DNA from 3 places in the Pectobacterium atrosepticum genome. Region 1 is predicted to be linked to each of the others. Evidence: predicted binding sites of a transcription regulator. Region 1 holds the regulator's gene; each other region holds the start of a gene.
What was found. The regulator Fur, encoded in region 1, represses iron uptake genes when iron is present. The targets are predictions, from matches to a motif close to ATAATAATGAGAACNACTATCAA.
Positions count from the first base shown of each region.

Region 2: exbB (tol-pal system-associated acyl-CoA thioesterase) is a predicted target of Fur. The motif match lies at 2,697-2,719, and genes of this name have one in related genera.
Region 3: GZ59_RS03750 (Nramp family divalent metal transporter) is a predicted target of Fur. The motif match lies at 3,397-3,419, and genes of this name have one in related genera.

Region 1 is NZ_CP009125.1:1,482,631-1,490,884, reverse strand. Features, by position in the region: gene GZ59_RS06580 (methyl-accepting chemotaxis protein) at 1-1,101, opposite strand, end outside; gene fldA (flavodoxin FldA) at 1,986-2,513, shown strand; gene fur (ferric iron uptake transcriptional regulator) at 2,843-3,292, shown strand; gene glnS (glutamine--tRNA ligase) at 3,356-5,014, opposite strand; gene nagE (N-acetylglucosamine-specific PTS transporter subunit IIBC) at 5,189-6,685, opposite strand; gene nagB (glucosamine-6-phosphate deaminase) at 7,046-7,846, shown strand; gene nagA (N-acetylglucosamine-6-phosphate deacetylase) at 7,866-8,254, shown strand, end outside.
Region 2 is NZ_CP009125.1:405,963-414,216, reverse strand. Features, by position in the region: gene GZ59_RS01895 (glycoside hydrolase family 32 protein) at 1-6, shown strand, start outside; gene GZ59_RS01890 (LacI family DNA-binding transcriptional regulator) at 37-1,056, shown strand; gene exbD (TonB system transport protein ExbD) at 1,168-1,593, opposite strand; gene exbB (tol-pal system-associated acyl-CoA thioesterase) at 1,597-2,598, opposite strand; gene GZ59_RS01875 (TRAP transporter substrate-binding protein) at 3,273-4,250, shown strand; gene GZ59_RS01870 (TRAP transporter small permease) at 4,456-4,962, shown strand; gene GZ59_RS01865 (TRAP transporter large permease) at 4,978-6,270, shown strand; gene metC (cystathionine beta-lyase) at 6,606-7,796, shown strand; gene GZ59_RS01850 (DedA family protein) at 8,231-8,254, shown strand, end outside.
Region 3 is NZ_CP009125.1:829,819-838,072, forward strand. Features, by position in the region: gene recN (DNA repair protein RecN) at 1-1,325, opposite strand, end outside; gene nadK (NAD(+) kinase) at 1,405-2,283, opposite strand; gene grpE (nucleotide exchange factor GrpE) at 2,432-3,019, shown strand; gene GZ59_RS03750 (Nramp family divalent metal transporter) at 3,456-4,688, shown strand; gene GZ59_RS03755 (2-hydroxymuconate tautomerase family protein) at 4,720-4,923, opposite strand; gene GZ59_RS03760 (MFS transporter) at 4,937-6,103, opposite strand; gene GZ59_RS03765 (glycerol dehydrogenase) at 6,302-7,399, opposite strand; gene nudK (GDP-mannose pyrophosphatase NudK) at 7,777-8,254, shown strand, end outside.

The DNA.
Region 1 (8,254 bases):
AACGGTTGTGATTTCTGCGATTTTTCTTGAACTACCGGATATTTCCGCCATGGTTTTCACCACGTTTTCAACAATTTCACCGCCCTTCTTCGCCGTTGTCGAGGCTTGTAATGCCAGTTGGCTGGCGTGGTTGGCGTTTTCGGCGTTCTGTTTCACCGTCGCCGTCAGTTGCTCCATGCTGGCTGCGGTTTCTTCCAGCGCGGAAGCCTGCTCTTCGGTACGAGATGACAGATCGTTGTTACCCGCAGCAATCTCAGAAGCACCCTGATAGATAGAATCCGTGCTATTTCTGATTGTGCTAACGGTAGTAGCCAAACTCCCCTGCATTTCACGAAGCAGTGGGAACAGACGACCGACACAGTTATTACCAAAGTCCAGAATTGGCTTGCCCAGGTGACCAGAAGCAATCACGCTAAAGTGATAGCGCAGGTCATTCAACGGGCGAACCAGGCACACAACCAGATAACGGTCGGTCAGGAACAGCATGATAAGGCCGATAAACAACCCACTCAGCAAAATGTTCTGCCCAACTGTGGTGATTTGTTCAAAACGCACACCCGCCGCATCGAATTTCTCTGCGCTGGCGTTACTGAACGCGGATAGAGATGCGCCAAACTGGCGACTCAATGGCGGCACAACGTCCTTGGCCTGATTTTGGTAGTCATCCAACGTGTTGGCGGCGGCCTTTTGGTAAAGCGGCTCAACACCTTGAACAATCAGATTACTCCAGTCACGGCTGACAGCCTGTACCAATGCATCGTCCAGACTCGCATGATCGATAGCATTAAACGCCACCAGATCAGACTTCAGTTTATCCAGTGCAACTAATGCCGATGCCTGCTCTTTATCTGCGGTTGCGTTATCACCACTACGACGAGCATCAACAGCGCGCGCCAGACGAGTCACCATACGGAAGTATTGATCGTTGCCCTGGTTGATAAAATTCATGTTCTGAACCAGCAAGGTGCTGGTCTTCGAAGTCGCCGTCATCTCTTTAAAAGAGAACATGGTATATATCGATACGCCGCCCCAAAGAACACAAAAAACGCCCAGCACCCATAACATAGCGGTTCTGATGGCAATATTTTTTATAAGTCTCATAGCTCACTCCAAATCAGGAAAATGGTTAAAAAGATTTTTATCGCTAATCAACCGATATGAATCAGAAAATTCACACCATGAAACAGGTCACTTCTCCTTAGCGTTCAAATTTCACCGAGTTGAAAACTCAAAAACCACGCTAACTCATCGGCTAAATGCAGAGAATATTTAGCGTTCTCGCTATATTTATTAATATAATTTTTCACACTGAGAATAAACTCACCTATTTTTATAGATATAAGGATTTTAATCAGAGGGTTGCAAGTAAAAGCCTCATCCACTCCACCCTGTGCGGGCTAGTATGGATATGCCATGATACAGTAAGGTGATGAGAGATGATTTTAACGTTATTCTTTAACATCAAAAAATAAAACCATCCCCCACATCATTGCATCGTTTCAGCTGCAAATGGTTATAATTCTCACTCATCTTCATTAGGAATATTCCCGAAAAATGTTACAGGTCTTCAATTCGATAAAAACATTATCTTTATATACATTTTAATTCTCCTGAATAGTAAGGTACCGTTGCGTGACTTTTATTTTCACAAAGAGAAGTCTGCTTTTAATTACAACCGGGACAAGTCATGAAAATAAAAAGCAGATTCATAAAAAATGAAACATTGTTATAAATAAATAACCGCGATAACACTAAGGAAATAGGCGTTTAACCTCAGACAATAACATAAACCCTATTAATTATGGGGATTTTAGCGTCAGCAGAGATGCTTTCGTTTCCCTTCTTTACCTCCTCCTTTCACCCGCCCTTGATTTACGCATCCTTACCGATACGAGTTTCTCCAGATGTGAGTGTCTGTTATTATTAACAGATAAGTGGGTGAAATATTACACCATACCATTAGGAATCAAGAGGTTATTCAATTCATGGCACTCATCGGAATATTCTTTGGCAGCGATACAGGCAACACTGAAAACATTGCCAAAACGATCCAACAGCAGTTAGGCACCGGCGTTGCGGATGTTCATGACATCGCTAAAAGCAGCAAAGAAGACCTCGAAGGTTTCGATATTCTGCTGTTGGGTATTCCAACCTGGTATTACGGTGAAGCTCAATGTGATTGGGATGACTTTTTCCCGTCACTGGAAGAAGTTGATTTCACAGGAAAATTGGTTGCTCTGTTTGGTTGCGGCGATCAGGAAGACTATGCGGAATACTTCTGTGATGCCATGGGCACCATTCGTGACATTATTGAGCCTCGCGGCGCGACGATTGTCGGCCACTGGCCAACTGAAGGCTATTACTTTGAAGCCTCTAAAGGGCTCGCCGACGACAATCACTTCATTGGTTTAGCTATCGATGAAGACCGTCAGCCTGAACTCACCAACGAACGTGTAACGACGTGGGTGAAGCAGATCAGCGATGAACTGAATCTGAAAGAGCTGGTTGGCTAAGCCATTTTGGCTCTGATATCCCCTATCAGAGCCAAAACAGCATTGATAGGTAAAACCTTTCATAATAATTGATACATTTTTTTAACTTCTATCAGTAAACCTGTACAATAATCCCATCGGTTTTATACGTGCATCACCATTTCCTCATTCATCAACAATAGATTGCGTTGTATATCAGTAGTGTGAGTGGGGACAATATTGTTAACATTCCCTTGTTTTCATTTTGTATGCGCAGTTCTATAATTGAGATGTGATTAGATTTTTTAAGCCGACCGATGTCATAGGCTAGGCAGCCTCCATTGATAAGTAAGCAACAGGACTAAACCCGCATGACTGACAACAATACCGCATTAAAGAAGGCCGGCCTGAAAGTCACTCTTCCAAGACTGAAAATACTGGAAGTGTTACAGGATCCTGTCAGCCATCACGTCAGTGCGGAAGATTATATAAAGAGACTGATTGATATGGGCGAAGAGATTGGTCTTGCTACTGTCTATCGCGTACTCAACCAGTTTGATGATGCGGGTATCGTAACCCGTCATAACTTCGAAGGTGGCAAATCCGTCTTTGAATTGACGCAGCAGCATCATCACGATCACTTAATTTGCCTCGACTGTGGCAAAGTCATTGAATTCCGCGATGAATCTATCGAAGCACGTCAGCGCGAGATCGCAGAAAGACACGGCATTAAACTGTCCAACCACAGTCTGTATCTCTATGGGCATTGCAGTGAAGGGGATTGCAGAGAGGACGAAACTCTGCACGACTCCACACGATAAATCGACCGCACAAAAAAATAAAACCGCCGAGGCGGTTTTATTTTTGTCTTCTTACCAGTGACCTTAGCCTACCCAAGTATCGCGTAGTCCAACCGTACGGTTAAACACCAGGTGTTCCGCACTGGAGTAAACGCGATCGGCACAGAAGTAACCTTCACGCTCAAACTGATACGCTTTCTCTACTTCAGCCTGCACCAAACTCGCTTCTACAAAACCTTGCGTAATTTTCAGTGAGTCTGGGTTAATCGTTGACAGGAAGTCATCCGCCGCCGCAGGGTTTGCCACACTGAACAAACGATCGTACAAACGGAATTCCGCTGGCACCGCGTGCGCCGCAGAAACCCAGTGGATGACGCCTTTCACTTTACGACCATCAGCCGGATCTTTGCTCAGCGTTTCCGCATCATAGCTACAGTAAATCGTGGTGATGGTGCCCTGCTCGTCTTTTTCAATGCGATCGGCTTTGATCACATAGGCATTACGCAGGCGAACTTCTTTACCCAAAACCAAACGCTTGTACTGCTTGTTAGCTTCTTCACGGAAGTCAGCACGATCGATGTAAACTTCACGGCTGAATGCCACCTGACGCGAGCCCATTTCTGGCTTGTTCGGGTGATTTGGCATCGCAACAAACTCTTCGTGCCCGGCTGGCAGATTCTCGATCACCACTTTGACCGGATCCAGTACCGCCATCGCACGCGGAGCGTTTTCATTCAGATCGTCGCGGATACAGGATTCAAGCGCTGCCATTTCCACGTTGTTATCCTGCTTCGTTACGCCGATACGCACACAAAATTCACGGATAGAAGACGCACTATAACCACGGCGGCGCAGGCCAGAGATGGTCGGCATACGCGGATCGTCCCATCCTTCAACGACATTTTCCACAACCAGCTGATTCAGCTTACGCTTGGACATAATTGCGTATTCGAGATTAAGCCGAGAAAACTCGTACTGACGTGGGTGGCAAGGAATGGAGATATTATCCAGCACCCAGTCGTACAGGCGGCGGTTATCCTGGAATTCCAGCGTACACAGAGAATGCGTGATCCCTTCCAGCGCATCGGAAATACAGTGAGTAAAGTCATACATCGGGTAGATGCACCACTTATTACCCGTCTGGTGGTGATCGGCAAATTTAATGCGATACAACACCGGATCGCGCATCACGATAAAGGATGATGCCATATCGATTTTTGCACGCAAACAAGCAGTACCTTCAGCAAACCCGCCGTTGCGCATTTTTTCAAACAGCGCCAGATTTTCCTGTACGGTACGATCGCGATAAGGACTATTTTTACCCGGCGCCGTCAGCGTGCCACGGTATTCACGAATTTGTTCAGGCGTCAGTTCATCAACGTAAGCCAATCCTTTACCAATCAGTTCAACCGCATAAGCGTGCAGTTGATCGAAATAATCAGAAGAATAGCGAACGTCGCCGCTCCATGAAAAACCCAGCCACTCGACGTCACGTTTGATCGACTCAACGTATTCAATATCTTCTTTTACCGGATTGGTGTCGTCAAAACGCAGGTTGCATTGCCCCTGGTAGTCACGCGCGATCCCAAAATTCAGGCAAATAGACTTTGCATGCCCAATATGCAGGTAGCCGTTCGGCTCTGGCGGGAAACGCGTCTGAATATGGTCATGCTTACCGGACGCCAGATCTTCATCGATAATCTGACGGATAAAGTTGGTTGGGCGGGCTTCAGCCTCACTCATTCTTCATTCCTCAATGCTAAAACGACGTATAACCAACAATGATCCAACAAGCTACGCTGGGAAACAACCGTTAGTTTCATTTAATTATTCATAACGAAAAAAAAGGGCGAGATTGCTATCTCGCCCATCACTTTCATCGACATAACACCGCGTTAAACAAATAACGCCGTCACATTACGCTTTGTCATGTTCCGCTTTCAGCGCAATTGCTATCGATTCAGCTTGCGTGCCCACGACAATCTGTACGCTCTGCTTATTCAGACGAATAACACCTGCCGCACCAAGACGTTTCGCCTGAGCATCATCAACCAGAGAAGAGTCAGCTACATTCAAACGCAAACGCGTGATACAGGCATCGATGCCGATCAGGTTGGCTTTGCCGCCAAGCGCCTGCAAATAGCCACGCGCCAACGTCGCCGTATCGCTTGATTTATCACCCGCAGATGCGGTACTCACGTCATATCCATCGGCTTCGCTACCGCTCACTGCCAGTTCACGTCCCGGTGTTAACAGATTGAAGCGAGTAATCGTGAAGCGGAACACCACATAATAAATGACGAAGAACACCAACCCCTGCGCTATCAGCATGTACCATTGAGTGGCTAGCGGGTTACGCGAGGACAGCACCATATCCACCAGACCGGCACTGAAGCCAAACCCAGCAATCCAATGCATACTGGCAGCGATAAAGACGGAAAAACCCGTCAGTAACGCATGCAGGAAGTACAGCACTGGCGCCACGAACATGAATGAGAATTCCAGCGGTTCAGTGATCCCAGTGAAGAATGAAGCAAACGCCGCCGCCAGCATAATCCCGGCAACTTTACTTTTGTTCTCAGGGCGCGCGCAGTGGTAAATCGCCAGTGCAGCTCCCGGCAGGCCGAACATCATTATAGGGAAGAAGCCCGCCTGATAACGTCCGGTAATCCCCACCACAGCTTTGCCAGAATCGATAGACTGTTGGCCGGCCAGGAAGTTAGGAATATCGTTAATACCCGCGACATCAAACCAGAACACGGAATTAAGCGTATGGTGTAACCCTACGGGGATCAGCAAGCGGTTAAAGAACGCATAGAGCCCAGCGCCAACCGATCCTAACTGTTGAATGTATTCACCGAACGACACCAGTACATTGTAAATTGCTGGCCAGATGGACATTAAAATAAACGCCACCAGAATCATCAAGAAAGAAACCAGAATCGGCACCAACCGGCGTCCGCTGAAGAAAGATAGCGCTCTAGGCAATTCAACCTGACTGAAACGGTTATACAGTTCAGCGGACATCACACCGACCAGAATACCGATGAACTGGTTTTCAATCTTGCCAAACGCAGTCGGCACCAGTTCAACAGGGATCCGTTGGATCATGGCGACAACAGCCGGTGAACACAGCGTAGTGAGCACCAGATAACCGACAAAGCCGGTCAATGCGGCCGCACCATCCTTATCTTTCGACATACCGTAAGCGACGCCCACCGCAAACAGCACCGCCATATTCTCAATGATCGCCCCACCCGATTTGAGGAATAGTGCCGCCAACGCGTTCTCACTTCCCCAACCAACCGGATCAATCCAATAACCTATCCCCATCAGGATAGCGGCAGCAGGCAGCGTCGCGACAGGCACCATCAATGCCCGGCCGATTTTTTGTAAATAGCTCAGAATACTCACTTTTCCCTCTCTTACCTTTGCGAGGTAAATGAAATGTTGTAGGGCAAACAAACCTGCCAATAAATTTTACTGCCGAAAAACTTCACTACCAAAAAGCTTCATTGTCGAAAAAACAGGCCCAGTGGTGGTTCTTAGGGGAGTGTAAGAAAAATAATTCGCTACACAAATTAAACCCCGTAATTATGTGATAAAAATCACCAAAAAACTGCATACAAAAACTTTATACCTGAATAAAACCCCAACTTATTTCAAGATTAAAAAAAACGGAGTAGACTAATTTTAATGCACAGACAAAACGCGCGACTGGCGCGATTTACGCAATAACGTATTTAATTCCACTAAAAAATCAGGAGAGCGCTGATGAGACTCATTCCCTTAACTACCGCCGCCGACGTCGGAAAATGGGCCGCCCGCCACATTGTTGAGAAAATTAACGCTTTCAAGCCCAGCGCTGAGCGCCCCTTCATTCTTGGGTTACCGACAGGAACTTCACCGCTGGAAGCGTATAAATCGCTGGTCACCATGCATAAAGCGGGTCTGGTGAGCTTCAAACACGTAGTGACCTTCAATATGGATGAATATGTCGGTCTGCCAACCGATCATCCGGAAAGCTATCATACCTTCATGCATCAGAATTTCTTCAATCACATTGATATCCTGCGTGAAAACATTAACCTGCTGAACGGCAACGCAGCAGACACCACAGCAGAATGTCGCCGTTATGAAGAGAAAATAAAGTCCTACGGGAAAATTCATCTTTTCATGGGCGGCGTGGGCAATGACGGACACATCGCCTTCAATGAGCCCGCCTCCTCTTTGGCTTCCCGCACCCGCATCAAAACGTTGACGGAAGAAACCCGTATCGCGAATTCCCGTTTCTTCGGCGGGGACGTCAGTCTGGTGCCTAAATTTGCCCTGACAGTGGGCGTCGGTACGTTGCTGGATGCCGAAGAAGTGATGATTCTGGTGACCGGTCGTAACAAGGCACAGGCGCTACAGGCTGCGGTAGAAGGCAACGTCAACCACATGTGGACCATCAGCTGTCTGCAACTTCATGCCAAAGCCATCATGGTTTGCGACGAACCGTCAACGATGGAGTTGAAGGTAAAAACCGTTAAATACTTCCGTGAGTTAGAAACGGAAAGTATGAAGAACCTCTAACCGATCGCGGGAGTCGATGATGTACGCGTTAACCCATAGCCGGATTTTCACCGGCCATCAGATTCTGGATAATCACGCCGTCGTGATTGCCAATGGGCTGATCGAGCGAATCTGCTCGGTTGCTGAGCTCCCTGCCGGCATTGAACAACACGACCTGAGCGGTGCGTTTCTCGCTCCAGGATTTATCGATCTCCAACTGAACGGCTGCGGCGGTGTGCAATTTAACGACTCGCTGGACACGATCTCCGTCAAAACGCTGGAGATCATGCAGCAGGCGAACCAGCGTTCAGGCTGTACCAGTTTTTTACCCACGCTGATTACCTCCAGCGATGAGTTTATGAAACACAGCATCAACGTAATGAGAGACTGGCTGGCGCAGAATAAGCATCAGGCGCTTGGACTACATCT
Region 2 (8,254 bases), 1.1 Mb from region 1:
GAATAACTTTCCTTTTTTCTGATAGCAGACCTCGCGGTGAAACCGACTAAACGCATAACAATCAGTGACATCGCCGCGCTGGCCGGTGTATCAAAATCTACCGCCAGCCTGGTGCTGAACGGCCGCAGCAAAGAGTTCCGCGTTTCTGATGAAACGCGCGATCGCATTTTAGCCGTCGCACACGAGCAGCGTTATCAGCCCAGTATTCACGCACGTTCACTGCGTTCCTCACGCAGTAACACGCTGGGGCTGGTGGTGCCAGAAATGACCAACTACGGCTTTGCCGTGATTTCCCGCGAACTGGAGATGCGGTGCCGCGAAGCTGGGCTACAGTTGCTAATTGCCTGTACCGATGAAAATGCCAGTCAGGAGATGATGGCGGTCAACAGTCTGGTACAGCGCCAGGTCGATGGCCTGATTGTCGCTTCCAGCCTGCTGAGTGATATCGAGTATCAGAAAATTAATCAGCAGCTGCCCGTCGTGCAATTTGACCGGATTATTGGTGATTCCACACTGCCGATGGTCATTTCCGAAGCGGTAGAATCCACAGCAGAAATGGTCGAGCGTATCGCCCGCCAGCATCGTGATGAATTTTATTTCCTTGGCGGCCAGCCGCGAATTTCCCCGACTCGCCACCGTCTGGAAGGCTTTCAGCTTGGGTTGACGCGTGCCGGTATCGAGTGCCAGCCGGAGTGGATTCTTCATGGCAACTACCACCCCAGCGCAGGTTATGAAATGTTTGCTCAACTGTGTGCGACGCTGGGTCGCCCGCCAAAAGCACTGTTTGTTGCCGCCTGTGGCCTGATGGAAGGCGTGCTGCGTTATATGAACCAGCATAACCTGATGGAAAGCGGCATCCGTCTGTGCTGCTTTGACGATCACTATCTGTTTGATTGTTTACCGCTGAAGATCGATACCGTGGCGCAGGATTGTGAAAATCTGGCACGCAACAGCTTTGAAATGATTACGAGTTTGATTGCACAACAGCCGCTTGAAGAAGATCGGCGCTATATCCCGACGCGGATTCACTGGCGTCATCCTGACTCGCGGGCATGACTCGCGACATAGCCCAACACACTTCACCAGCAGGTAGAACGTAAAAAGGGAACGCGGTTAGCGTCGCTTCTTAGAGCATCGCACCACATTCCCTTTTGAATCGATCAGCCGTTACTTAGCGGCGGCAGATTCCGCGCCAACCAGACCCACCTTGAGGTAGCCCGCTTTACGCAGTGAATCCATCACGCTCATGATGGTTTCATAATCGACGCTTTTATCTGCCTGAAAGAAGATAGTCGTTTCTTTATTGGCACTGGTTTTCGCATCCAGTACCTGAGCCAGAGACTGATCGTTAATCGCCTCTTCCCCCAGGAACATTTGCTTGTCCGCTTTTACCGTCAGATAGAGCGGCTTTTCCGGCCGCGGCTGCGGTACTGCCGATGAAGCAGGCAGATCGACACGAATGTCCACCGTTGCCAGCGGCGCCGCCACCATAAAGATAATCAGCAGAACCAGCATGACGTCAATGAACGGCGTGACGTTAATGTCATGCATTTCACCGTCATCACCCACGTCCTCCTTCAAATGCATCGCCATGACTTAACCCACCCGCAGTTTATGCGCTGCTGAAGACGCCCGGTTATCGTTGCTGGCAGCCACATCGAGATCGCGACTTTGCAGCAGCAGCACTTGTGCAGCCACATCACCGACCGTAGCTTTGTAACCAGCAATCGAGCGTGCGAAGACGTTATAGATGACAACCGCAGGAATCGCGGCAACCAGACCAATCGCCGTCGCCAGCAGAGCTTCTGCAATCCCCGGTGCGACCACCGCCAGGTTAGTCGTTTGCGTCTGTGCGATACCGATGAAGCTGTTCATGATGCCCCATACCGTACCGAACAGCCCCACGAACGGTGCAACCGCGCCGACCGTTGCCAGATAGCCGTTACCACGCCCCATATGACGCCCGGTAGCCGCCACACGACGCTCCAGACGAAACGCGGTGCGTTCTTTAATCCCGTTGTTGTCATCCGAACGGGCGGAAAGATCCAGTTCGTTCTGTGCATCCGCCAACAATTGCTGCGCTACGCTGCCCGTTTTGAACGCATCCGCCGTTTCCAGCGCATCGTCGAGTGTTTTCGCCTGTTCCAACGCCAGATACTCACGGCGCAGGCGACGTTTCGCGCCAGACATTTCGACGCTTTTACTGAAGAAGATCGCCCAGGTAATCACGGAAGCCAGCAGCAAACCGATCATTACCGTTTTCACTACGGCATCAGCGTGCTGGTACATGCCCCAGACGGACAAGTCGGTTTTCATCAGGTTATTGGTGCCCGGTGCCGCACTGGCAGGAAGCGTGAGCGCTGACGTCGGTGCTTGTGCATCGGTCGTGACAGGTGCGGAAGGGGACGCAGCAGCAGGCTGCGCGGCATTCTGTGTCGATAACGGCGTCGTCGCCGGAGCCGCAAACGCATTTCCACTTAGTCCCGCCGTACACAGCAGGATAACCAGCACGCTACGGGAAAATGCGCTGAACGCGCCACGCTTTTTTTGCCAGGTTGATAACACCTGTTGAGTTGTATTACTGACAGCCGTCTTCACGCTGTGCCTCCACCATTCGTTCTGTACAATACCCGCACATACCCGCAGGTATGATGCAGCAATAACGCAGCCTGAAATGATACCAAACCCTGAACGAATTGATAGTCGTTCTCATTATTATTTACACCAGATAACACACTTTTTATTGCGTTCTGACAGGGTTTTTGGGGGTATTACCTGCACATCGACAGGAAAGGCATAAGAAAACTATAAAAAATAGCATTCAGGAATATATCTGGCAGGTGACAGCCGCAGGTGCTCATCTAAAACGCAGCCTTATATCGTGAGGTTTTTGTGATCGACATTAAGTTATCACACCATTTCATGATAGCTGGCGATAAGTTTAGTGAAATAAATAGAAACACAAGTACACAACAAGATAAACAAAAACACCAAGTTACGCATATTTAGATTAAGAGCGTAGGAATAAAATCCATATAAAACAGCATTTCATATTAGCTTTTTCTTTTGTGACACGAGTCATTCTACGAAGTTGTATAATAGGTTAGCTTAACCCACAGAGAATACCGACGCGCGCCACGATAATAGCTCACACAAAGGCGCCGTGCTCTCATCAGTAAACCCTCTATTCATTACTCTATTTTTCATGGGTTTACATTTTTAAATCACCATTTGATTATCGATAATGTCACCCTACCTCTGGAGATAACTCAATGAAGCTGTCGAAAACATTGATCGGCGTTTGTCTGGGCTCTACTGCATTACTAATGAGTCAAGCGATTCAGGCACAACAAATTAAAGCCTCTGATGTTCACCCTGAAGGTTACCCTAATGTCGTTGCCGTACAAAAAATGGGAGAGAAATTACAAGCTGCTACCAATGGCAGGCTGGAAATTAATACCTTCCCCGGTGGCGTATTAGGTGATGAAAAACAAATGATTGAACAGGCACAGCTCGGTGCTATTGATATTATCCGTGTATCAATGACGCCCGTTGCCGCTATTTTACCGGAAATAGAAGTCTTCACCCTGCCCTATATTTTCCGTGATGAAGATCATCTTCACAAAGTACTGGATGGGAAAATCGGTCAGGAAATTGGTGACAAAATTACCCATAGCAGTAAATCAAAATTGGTTTTCCTAGGCTGGATGGACGCGGGAACGCGTAATTTAATCACCAAGCAGCCCGTGGCGAAACCTGAAGACCTCAAAGGCATGAAAATTCGCGTTCAAACCAGCCAAGTTGCTCTCGCAACGTTGAAAGCCATGGGTGCTAACGCCATCGCCATGGGCACAAGCGAAGTCTTCAGCGGCATGCAAACCGGCGTCATTGACGGCACCGAGAATAATCCGCCAACCTATGTTGCGCATAACTACATGCCTGTTGCCAAGAATTTCACCTGGAGCCGCCACTTCATTATTCCTGAGCTGTTCCTATACTCCAAAGCCAAGTGGGATAAGCTTTCCAAAGAAGATCAGGATCTTATCCTGAAGCTGGCGAAAGAAGCGCAGCAAGAACAGCGCGTACTGTGGAATGAATATAATCAGCAATCACTGGATAAAATGAAGGCTGGTGGCGTTCAATTCCATGAAATTGATACCGAGTATTATTTCAAAGCTACGCAGCCCGTGCGCGACCAGTTTGGTGCCAAATATCAGGAGCTGATTAAAGCCGTCGCCGACGTCCAATAATTCAGACCGCATTCCAGCGGATAAATAGCAGAACGTTGACGAGCATAGTTACGTAATGAAAACGGTGATAATGGAAAACTAATCCATTATCACCGCACTACGACTTTGTCAGCGATCTCAGTTATCTATTATCCGCCACCCTAATGGCCTGATATAAACAATTATCCTTCGCTTATCACTCAACTGAGTGAATATAGGTGACACAATGGCACAGTCTTATCACTTAAGTATGGATGTACTCTATCGTATTGCCATGTGGGTTTCTGGTCTGGCGTTATTAATTATGACGCTAATAATCCCTATCGGCATATTCGCACGCTATGCTTTAAATTCCGCATTATCCTGGCCGGAACCCATTTCGATTATTTGTATGGTGACGTTCACTTTTGTAGGCGCAGCGGTCAGTTACCGTGCCAACTCACATATTGCCGTCAGCATGTTGACCGACAGATTGCCAGAATCCGGTAAGAAGATTTGCGTTCATTTGTCGAATCTCCTGATGCTCTTAATCAGCCTGTTTATTCTCTATTACAGCACAGTGCTCTGCATGGAATTATGGGAACAACCTGTCGCAGAATTCCCATTATTAACCGCGGGTGAAAGTTATTTACCGCTGCCTATCGGCTCGTTAATCACCGTGCTCTTTATCATCGAAAAAATGTTTTTCGGCCCGCAGGATCAACGCCCTGTGGTCATGCTTGGCAGTTCTTAATTCGGAGCCAATACCATGGATGCATTTATTCTTGTTGCCACGCTGGCAGTGCTGTTGGCGGTCGGCGTTCCCGTCGCCTATGCGGTAGGGTTGAGCGCGATTGTTGGCGCCTTCTGGATCGATTTACCGCTTGAAGCGGTTATGATTCAGATTACTAATGGCGTGAACAAATTTTCGCTGCTGGCGATTCCCTTCTTTATTCTGGCTGGGGCCATTATGGCCGAAGGCGGCATCGCTCGTCGTCTGGTCAGCTTCGCGTACATCTTTGTCGGCTTTATTCGCGGCGGCTTATCGCTGGTTAACATCGTTGCATCGACATTTTTCGGCGCGATATCCGGCTCTTCCGTCGCAGACACGGCCTCAATCGGTTCGGTGATGATCCCGGAAATGGAGAAGAAAGGTTACCCACGCGACTTCTCCGCCGCCGTCACCGCCAGCGGTTCCGTGCAGGCCATTCTGACACCGCCGAGCCACAACTCCGTGATCTACTCGCTGGCAACCGGCGGCACGGTTTCCATTGCCTCACTGTTTATCGCAGGGATCCTGCCCGGTTTACTGCTCAGCCTGACCCTGATGGTGATGTGTGTCGGTTTTGCACATCGGCGCGGTTACCCGAAAGGCGAACGTGTACCGTTCCGTCAGGCGCTAAAAATCTTTGTCGATACACTGTGGGGGCTGATGACCGTCGTCATCATCATGGGGGGGATTCTGTCCGGTATTTTTACCGCGACCGAGTCTGCGGCCATCGCCTGCCTGTGGTCCTTCTTCGTGACCATGTTTATCTATAAAGATTATAAATGGTCAGAACTGCCCAAGCTGATGTACCGCACGGTAAAAACCGTCACGATCGTAATGATCCTGATCGGCTTCGCCGCCGCGTTCGGTGCCATCATGACCTACATGCAGTTGCCGAGCCGCATTACCGAATTCTTCACCTCCATTTCGGATAACAAGTACGTCATCCTGATGTGGATTAACATCATGCTGCTGCTGGTCGGTACGCTGATGGACATGGCACCGCTGATCCTGATTCTGACCCCCGTTCTGCTGCCTGTCGCCCTCTCACTTGGCATCGATCCGGTCCATTTCGGCATGATAATGCTGGTGAACCTCGGGATAGGTTTGATTACGCCACCAGTAGGGTCGGTACTTTTCGTCGCCAGTGCGGTGAGTAAGCAGAAGATAGAACAAGTGGTTAAAGCAATGCTGCCCTTCTACTGCGGGCTGTTCTTCGTGCTGATGCTAGTCACCTATATTCCGGCCATCTCGCTCTGGCTGCCTAAATTCTTTGGCGTCCATACGGGTTAACACACTCCAATTGCGCCATGTTATTCGCAGCAATGCAGAAAAACATGGCGCTTTTCTTACGTTTTCCTACCTGAAATATTTTCACCTACTTCCAATCTTATCCCATCAAAATCGGCGAAAAGCCCCTTTCGCTGCGGGAATACCAGTGATGTCGAGCATTTTTTACGTCATGACAAAACCCGCCCACACGCCGCTCCAGCCGTGATAACGTAGACCTCATAAATCGAATCCTAATAAATCCAATTATGCCCCCGCGACTCCTCTCCGTTCACTGTCGGGAATAGTCGGCGTATTGAGTCATTCGGCAGGACTGAACAGAAAAGGTGATAGTGGTTATGACAAGCAAAAAAACGGCAACAGCGTTAGTCGCCGCAGGACGCAGCAAGAAATTCACCCACGGCTCCGTCAACCCCGTAATTCAGCGTGCGTCCTCTCTGGTATTTGATACGGTTCAGGACAAGAAGCACGCCACTATTAACCGGGCCAAGGGTGCGCTGTTCTACGGGCGCCGTGGCACATTGACCCATTTCTCGTTTCAGGAAGCGATGGTGGAACTGGAAGGCGGCGTGGGTTGCGCGCTGTACCCTTGTGGTGCGGCTGCCATTTCTAACGCGATCCTCTCTTTCGTCGCGGCAGGCGATCATATTCTGGTAACGGAATCAGCCTACGAGCCCACGCAGGATTTCTGCACGAAAGTACTCAACAAACTGAACGTCAGCACCACCTATTTCGATCCGCTCATCGGTGCTGACATTGCCGAACTGATCCAGCCCAATACCAAAGTCGTCTTTCTTGAATCGCCGGGCTCTATCACCATGGAAGTACACGATGTGCCAGCTATCGTCCAAGCTGTGCGCCTTATCAATCCTGAGATCGTTATCATGATTGATAATACCTGGGCGGCGGGCATTTTATTCAAGGCGTTCGACTTCGATATTGATATCTCGATTCAGGCCGGTACGAAATATATCGTCGGCCATTCCGATGCCATGATCGGCACAGCGGTCGCTAACGAACGCTGCTGGGTACAGCTACGTGAACACTCTTACCTGATGGGGCAAATGGTGGATGCCGATACCGCCTATGTCGCCAGCCGCGGTCTGCGCACACTGGGCGTCAGACTCAAACAGCACCAGGAAAGTAGTATCCGCATTGCAAAATGGCTGGCAGAGCGGCCAGAAGTCGCGGTCGTTAATCACCCCGCATTGCCGGGATGTAAAGGGCATGAATTCTACGAGCGTGATTTTAACGGCTGCAACGGGTTGTTCTCATTCGTCCTGAAAGAGAAATTAAGCAAAGAAACGTTGGCGCACTATCTGGACCATTTTGAGCATTTCAGCATGGCGTATTCATGGGGTGGTTTTGAGTCTCTGATTCTGGCGAATCAGCCAGAAGAACTGGCGGCCCTTCGTCCTGTGAGCGGCGTGGATTTTACCGGTACACTTATTCGGTTACATATTGGACTTGAAGACAGTGACGATCTGATCGACGATCTGGTCGCGGGTTTCGGCAGACTCGGCGCGTAGTAAGCAAGCTCTGCCAAACAACCAGGCAACAAAATACAGAAAGTGTGACGGCCATAAAATCGCCGCGTCTTGATTTCCCCTGCGACGCGGTGGGTAATGCGTTATGATAATAATGAGTCAACGCTTACTAAAAAACCGCGTTACCTTAACCAAAAATTAAGCATTAAGCTCTATCGTATTCTCACAATGCGGTAAGGCGTTTTGCCCCATATACCCTAAATAATTCGAGTTGCAGGAAGGCGGCGACGTAGTGAATTCCCAGGAGCTTACTCAAGTAAGTGACTGGGGTGAACAAAGGAAGCCAACGCACATGCAGCTTGAAGTATGACGGGTAGACTGATTTTAGGGCTTGATAGGCAGTAGATTTCAGGTAACCCAGCATTCCACCGCCGCTGCCTGAGAGATAGTGAATATCGTCACTGGCGGGAAGTAATATGAGTATGGTTCACGACATTATT
Region 3 (8,254 bases), 650 kb from region 1:
ATCAGTGCAATACGCGACAGCTCGCCACCCGATGCCACTTTCGCCAGAGTCTGGTGCGGTTGACCGGGGTTGGTGGTTACGCGGAATTCGATATTGTCGGCACCGGTGGCCGTCAGGCTGTCTGGCGTAAACTTCACATCAATGGTGAAGTAGCCGTGCGGCATCGCCAGTTCACGCATATTGGTGGTGATGAGCTGTGCCAGTTCGCTGGCATGGTGCTGACGACGCACGTGCAATTGTTCGGCAAGCTGTAACGCCTGCTGATGATATTCACTGACGGAGGCACTGAGCACCTCATGGTCGCTTTCCTGCTGTTCCAATTGTCGGTGTTCTTCCTGTAATTGCTGATGGAACGCTGGGATCGCTTCTGGCGCGATATGATGTTTGCGTGCTAACACCAACTGACGTGACAGGCGCTGTTCCAGTTCATACAGTCGAATCGGGTCGAGATCCATCTGTTCGCTGTAGTGGCGCAGTTCATCACTGGCTTCGCTAAGCTGAATGCCCGCTTCTTCGAGCATGGACAGCACACCGGACAGCGTTTCATCCATACCGATCAGTTCGCCGAGCTGACTTTTTACGCTGTGCAACATACTGAGTATGTTTTGCTCTTCGTCTTCGCTCAGCAACTGCATGGCCTGCTGGCTCATCGTCAGTAGCTGACCGCTATTTGCCAGACGCTTGTATTCAATATCAATGTGTTCATATTCACCGAGCTGTGGGGCGAATTCATTCAGCTCTTTTAATTGATATTGCAGTAGTTCTCGGCGGGCTTCGCGTTCAATAGCTGCTTGTTGCAACTGCGCCAGTGCACGGCAGCTTTGGTGCCACTGATGCCAAACCTGTTGCATAGCAACCAGCAATTTCGGTTCATCGGCATAAGCATCCAGCAGGTGTTTTTGATGATCGGGGCGCAGCAGTAGTTGATGAGCATGCTGGCCATGTATCTGAATCAGGTGCTGGCCGAGTTCACGCAGTTGAGACAGCGGCACGGCGGTGCCGTTAATAAAGCCGCGTGAACGACCATCGGCGCTAATCACGCGGCGTAACAGGCACTCATTACTGTCATCCAACTGGTTTTCTTCCAGCCACTGACGTGCCATTGGGGTATCCGTCAGCGCGAAGCGGGCGCAGATGTCCGCTCGGGCAGCCCCCGGCCTGACCATGCTGGCGTCAGAACGATTTCCCAGACATAAACCGAGGGCATCAATCGCAATTGATTTCCCCGCACCGGTTTCTCCGGTGATTACGCTCATCCCTGACTGAAAATCGATTTCTAATTCGCGCACGATGGCGAAGTTACTGATAGTGAGTTGCGCCAGCATGATAGTTTTCCTGTATGGGAACTGTGTTTACATACAGTATAAACTGGTTTTATATACAGTAAAGTAGCTTGGTGGAATTTTAGAATAATTTTTTTGACCAGCCGAGCTTTGAACTTAGTGTATTGAAATAACTGTAATTTTTTGGATGAATCAAATTCAGGTGATGTTCACTACGGCGAATCAGCACTTCTTCGCCTTCCTGCACTGGCAGCGCAATCTGGCTGTCACAGCTGATTTCCAAATCGTTGGTAATGCAGGAAAATTTCAGCCGAATCGTGCTGCTGCTATTGATCACCAGCGGGCGGGCAGACAATGTGTGCGGGAACATCGGCACTAGCGCAATGGCTTCCAATGACGGTGTTAGGATAGGGCCGCCAGCGGAAAGCGAATAGGCGGTTGAGCCTGTGGGCGTGGCGATAATCAGGCCATCTGAACGTTGGGAAAAGGCGAATCTGTCGTCAATATAGACTTCAAATTCAATCATGTGTGCGACTTTCCCTGGGTGAAGTACCACTTCATTAATTGCGGTACTGATGCTGTCGGGCTGGTTTGTGCGGCAAACGTGTGCTTCCAGCATGAAGCGCTGTTCGCTCAGATAATGGCCGTCAAGAACGTCAGAAAGCTGCTGCTGAGCATGATCGGGATCGAGGTCAGTCAAAAAGCCGAGATTGCCACGGTTTACGCCGATTACTTTGATGTCATAGCGCGACAGCACGCGCGCGGCGCCCAGCATGTTGCCGTCACCGCCGACGACCACGGCGAGATCCGCCTGCTGACCGATGTCGGCAAGGCTACCTGTTGGTGCGTCTTTCAGGTTAAGTTCCCGTGCAATCTGTTGTTCGATCAGCACGGAGTAACCTTTTTCGGTGAGCCAATGATAGAGCATCTCATGCGTTGCCAACGCCGTTGGGTGGCGCGGGTGGCCGACAATGCCAATACAATTAAACGGCTTGTTCATTGTAAGCGGTGTGTTCATTGCTGTTTTGTCCTCAGCGTGGTGTATCGGCAGCAGCAGGAACCAATATATGACAGGTTCCCTTGAATCTCCGGTTTTGATCCCCATAATAAGCAACTAGCGAGATTAATGCTAAACCGCGGAGAATTTCATGAGTAGTAAAGAACAGAAAACGCCTGACGAGCAAGTCCTGGATCAAAAGGAAGCAGCAAAAGGGCAGCAAGCGGATGCCGCGCCAGAGACGGCAGACGTAGCTGACCCGCGTGATGAGCGCATCGCCGAGCTGGAAGCCCAGTTTAGTGAACTGCAACAGCGTGAACGTGACAATATGCTTCGCGTCCGTGCAGAAGCCGATAACGTTCGCCGCCGTGCGGAAATGGATATCGAGAAAGCGCATAAATTTGCGGTAGAGAAATTTGCCAGTGAAATGCTGCCAGTCATCGATAACCTGGAACGTGCGCTGGATACGGCGGACAAAGCCAATGAATCACTGGCTTCAATGATTGAGGGTGTCGAATTGACGCTGAAATCGTTGCTGGATGCCGTGCATAAATTCGGTATCGAGGTGGTGGGCGATGTGGGTGTACCGTTTAACCCAGAAGTGCATCAGGCTATGACGATGTTACCTTCAGCCGATCACCAGCCGAACCATGTCATGATGGTAATGCAAAAAGGCTATACGCTGAACGGTCGTTTACTGCGTCCGGCGATGGTTGCTGTATCAAAAGCACAAGACTAATACTCTCTGCTTTTACGCACGCTATTTAAAACGTATCTTCATCCTAAACCCCGTGCTCAGCATGGGGTTTTTTGTTTGTATACCCGTCATACTTCAAGCTGCATGTGCGTTGGCAATACTCGGCTCATCTCTGAACCTCGCCCTGAAGGGTCGCCACAAGCGGCGTTCAAATTGGCTAAGCCAATTTGTCTTCGCTCACCCCAGTCACTTACTGGAGTAAGCTCCTGGAGATTCACTGTGTCGCCGCCTTCCTGCAACTCGAATTATTTAGTGTACATTTTGTTAAGATTTGTTTGATAAAAAAGATGTTTTTTAGATTTTTAATGACTCATCATCATTAGCTATCAAAAGAATTGGTATTACCAATCTAAATGCACTTGATAATCATTATCATTTTTGTGAGAGTAATAAACAACAGCGTTAGAAGGGTCATACTATGCCGGGTGTTATTGAGTCAACAAGCCGTACATCAAGGAAGGTAAAACTTTCTCTGATGGGCCCGGCGTTTATCGCGGCGATTGGTTATATCGATCCGGGTAACTTTGCCACGAACATCCAGTCTGGCGCGGCCTATGGCTACACGCTGCTGTGGGTTGTGGTGTGGGCGAACCTGATGGCGATGCTGATCCAGCTATTGTCGGCCAAATTAGGCATCGCAACGGGTAAGAATCTGGCGGAACATATCCGCGATCGCTTTCCGCGTCCTGCTGTTTGGGCGTACTGGGTACAGGCCGAAATTATTGCGATGGCGACCGATCTGGCCGAGTTTATCGGTGCAGCGATTGGTTTCAAACTGCTATTGGGCGTGTCGCTGCTGGAAGGCGCGATCCTCACCGCGATTGCCACTTTCCTGATTCTCATGCTGCAACAGCGTGGTCAGAAGCCGCTGGAGATGGTCATCGGCGGCCTGCTGCTGTTTGTTGCGGCGGCGTATATTGTCGAACTGGTATTTTCTCAGCCTGAGCTGTCCGCTTTAGCCAAAGGCATGGCAATCCCTAGTTTGCCGACTTCCGATGCCGTGTTGCTGGCCGCAGGCGTGTTGGGGGCGACAATTATGCCGCATGTGATTTACCTGCATTCTTCCCTGACGCAGCATGAAGGCGGTCATTCCCGTGCCGAGCGCTATTCTGCAACGAAAGTTGATGTCGCGATTGCGATGACGATTGCCGGATTCGTCAATCTGGCGATGATGGCAACGGCGGCGGCGGCATTCCATTTCAGCGGTAACCAGGATATTGCCGATCTGGATAAAGCCTACCTCACGCTGGAGCCGCTGTTAGGTAAAGCCGCCGCGGTGATTTTCGGTCTGAGTCTGGTGGCGGCAGGCCTTTCTTCCACCGTTGTCGGTACGCTGGCGGGTCAGGTAGTGATGCAAGGGTTCGTGCGCTTCCATATCCCGCTCTGGGTTCGCCGAGCCGTGACGATGCTGCCATCGTTTATCGTAATTTTGTCCGGTATGGATCCGACGCGAGTGTTGGTGTTGAGTCAAGTAGTGCTGAGCTTCGGGATTGCGCTGGCGCTGGTTCCTTTGCTGTCCTTCACTGGCAATCGTGAACTGATGGGGTCGATGGTTAACGGAAAATGGGTACAGCGCATCGGACAACTTATTGTCGTGCTAGTGGTTTCCCTGAATATGTATCTGCTGATTGATACGATCATAGGGATATAAATCTGGTGCCACATAGCGTGGCACCGTTTCGCTATTTGCTTGCCTTCCTCAACTCTGTCACCGGCACGCCGCCGATTCCCCAGTTGTCCGTTTCAACTTCATCAATTACCACCACAGTGGTTTTCGGGTTTTTATTGAGCACATCGACCAGCAGCTGAGTTACGCCTTCAATCAATTGACGTTTTTGTTCAGCGGTGACGCCTTCATTGGTGATTTTGATGTTGACGTACGGCATAGGTTCTCCGGAGTTAGAGTGATGAGCGGCGATTGGGTAAGCAGAGCCCAGCCGCGATGAAAAGTGCTGCTGCGCTACACAGAATCGCAGGTGCGACAGCGTGGGTGTCCGTCAGGACGCTGGTGAGTAGTGGGCCAAGAATCTGACCAATACCGTAAGTGAGCGTCACCAGCCCAAGCAGGTTGATGCCGTGCGGCGCGCGTAGCCGCTTGGCTAATGGCATCACCAGTGAGGTGGTTCCCATAAAAGTAGCACCAAAGCCGATACAGCTGAATATCAATGCCACCAGAGAGTGGCTGAACAGCGTCAGCAGGACACACACGCCTTGAATCAGCAGATTAGCTGTCAGGCAGGGTAACGTTCCCCACCGACTGGCGGCCCACAGCCAGAAGAAACAGCCAGGGATGATTGCTAGCCCAACCAGCGACCATAAATGCAGGGATAAATGCGGTATGCCTAGCGCCGTCACCATCAGCGGCAGATAGGTGGCGACGACGATATAGCCGAAGCCCGCGAGGCCGTATAGCAGCGCGAGCCGTCGCCAGCCAAGGTGAGGCTGTTCATCAACATTGACCATAGGCTGCTGCGGTACGGTCGTTTTGTGCGGCGAAAGTATGAGTAGGGCGAGCAGAAGTAGCGTGGAGATCAGCGCCGCTCCCCACCACAATAGTTCGGCCGTTAGTACGTAATGCCGTCCCATGATGATGAATTCATTGCCTAACACGATCCCCACGGCAACCCCAGCATAGAGCGAGGCGATAATGCCAGTATGCCTTGTGTGGTGTAAAACGATTAGGGATCCGAAGATCATCATCGCTGCGCTGGCGATCCCCGCGATGAAGCGAATGAGCATGACCAGCATCGTATTGGTGGTCAATGTCATCGCGAAGAGCAACACGCTGGTCGCCGCCGCTGCGGTAAACAGCAGGAACACTGGTTGAGAGGTTGAGGCGCGACGGCTGAAAGAGAAAAACAGGCTGCCGAACAGATAACCGACGTAGTTTGCGCTGGCAATATAGGAAAGCTGGCTGAAGGTGAAATCACCTTCTTCCAGCATGACGGGCAGCATCGGTGTATATAAAAAGCGCCCAAGCCCCATACCCAATGCCAGTACGATTGTCCCAAAAAGGGCAAGAGTCAGCGTGCTCGATAGGGCGATAAAGCGCGGACGTTCCATCATGCGATGACCCAAGACATAGAGAATATGTCGTTATCCTGCCCGTTTTCTCGTCAAATAAAAGTGAATAGTCATGAATAGGTTGATGACGCAGAGAGAATGTTTTCTGGCAGAAATACGCTGGTGAAAATCGCCTGTTATATCAAGCCCGGCTCCATTGCACTGTTCCGCTGGAGCCGGGTTTTTTTACCTCAATTGCGATTAGCTGATGGTTTTACTGAACGCGTCGACAGCAATAATCGCGTGAGCGACGTCTTCAGCCGTTAATCCGCTGTCCAGATTTTTCAGCGTATCGGCGTCGCTGCACGCCAGTTCACCCACTTTGATCAAATTCTCAAACGGCTCATTTTCCAGATGCAGATCTTTTAGCAGCGTCGGCATGTTAATCGCGCGGTAGAAGCGAATGTAGCGTGCGATTTCCTCGTCAGGACGTTGCTCCAGCACCATATGTGTCAGCGTGCCGTAGGCGACTTTTTCCCCATGCGTGAGGTGGTGGATGTCGCCTTTGATCGCGGTAAACCCGTTGTGGATGGCGTGAGCGCCCGCCAATCCGCCATTCTCAAAGCCCAAGCCGGAAAGTAGCGTGTTGGCTTCAACTACGGATTCCACTGCGGGTGTTACCACACCTTTTTCCACCGCTTTGTAAGCACTATAACCGTAGGCTAGCAGCGTTTTTTCGCAGGTTTCGGCAATCGCCATGCCCGCTAGCGTAGGTTTACCGCCCAGCATAGAAAGTGCGTGAGAGCGCAGAACCGCCTGTGCTTCGACAAAGGTTGCCAGACCATCGGCAATGCCGGAGGCAAACAGGCGTGCTGGAGCCTGCGCACACACGGCGGTATCGACCAATACCAGATCGGGATTCTTGTCGTAAAAGCGGTAGGACTCGAACACGCCCTCGTCGGTGTAGATGACGGACAGCGCGCTGCACGGTGCATCCGTTGAGGCCACGGTTGGGACAATCGCGACATTGTGTTTCAGCTCATCAGCAACCGCTTTCGCCGTATCCAGCGTTTTACCGCCGCCTAACCCAACGACAATGTTGGTGCCCGCGTCGCGTGCTAGCTTAGCAAGACGGGTGATTTCGTTGCTGGACGCCTCACCGTTAAAACGCTCGTAATGGTAGCCGATGCTCACCTGTTTGAGGGACGCATCTACGCGCTGGCCGATGATGTCCCAAACAATGCCATCTGCCATCAGAAACGCTTTCGTTCCCAGAGGCTTGAGTTGTTCACCCAGTTCATCCAGCACGCCGCGACCCTGAACATATTTTCTAGGTGAAGAGAAAATGAAATGACTCATGTTATCTACCTCGATGATGTGGTTTGAGAAGTGATGCGGTATTGAATTCGAGTGAATCATGGAAGGCGGTTGCGGTACGCGCGTTATGACGAGACAAATTGACGGTGGTGATGGGGAAAACGAAAGCGCAGCACGACTTCCTGAAACGTGACTGATTTAAGGTATAGCATAGTCGATAAACGCGAGATGGACGAAAAGAGCGGAATGAGAGAATGAAACTAAACCATGAATATCATAGGTTTGGTGCGTGACGATGCCGTAATTTCCACCAGACATACGTTTCCTTATTCGTTTATGCGGGAGTTCAAAAGGGATATGATGGCTTCGTTGTTATAAATGAATGCGCTCTTCCAACCATCGATCACCGAGGTGTTTGCATGTCGTCTCCTATTGATATCGTCGAAAAGAAGCTGCTATCCGATCACTGGTTTATTCTTCACAAGTATGTTTTTGATTTGAAAAGAAAGAATGGTGGCGTAGTACGCCAAATTCGTGAAGTTTACGATCGTGGCGATGGTGCGACAATTCTGCTGTACAACCGGGCGAAAGGCACGGTGATTCTGACACGACAATTCCGTATTCCTACCTACGTTAACGGCAACGAAAGCGGCATGCTGCTGGAAGCCTGTGCCGGTTTGCTGGACGACTATTCGCCCGAAGAGTGCATCCGCAACGAGGCGATAGAAGAAACCGGTTATGCGGTTGGTAACGTTGAGAAGTTGTTTGATGCCTACATGTCGCCCGGCGGCGTAACAGAACGGCTGCACTTCTTTGCTGCCGAGTACGATGAATCGCTACGTGATAATTCGGGTGGCGGTGTGGAAGATGAAGATATTGAGGTACTGGAGCTGCCGT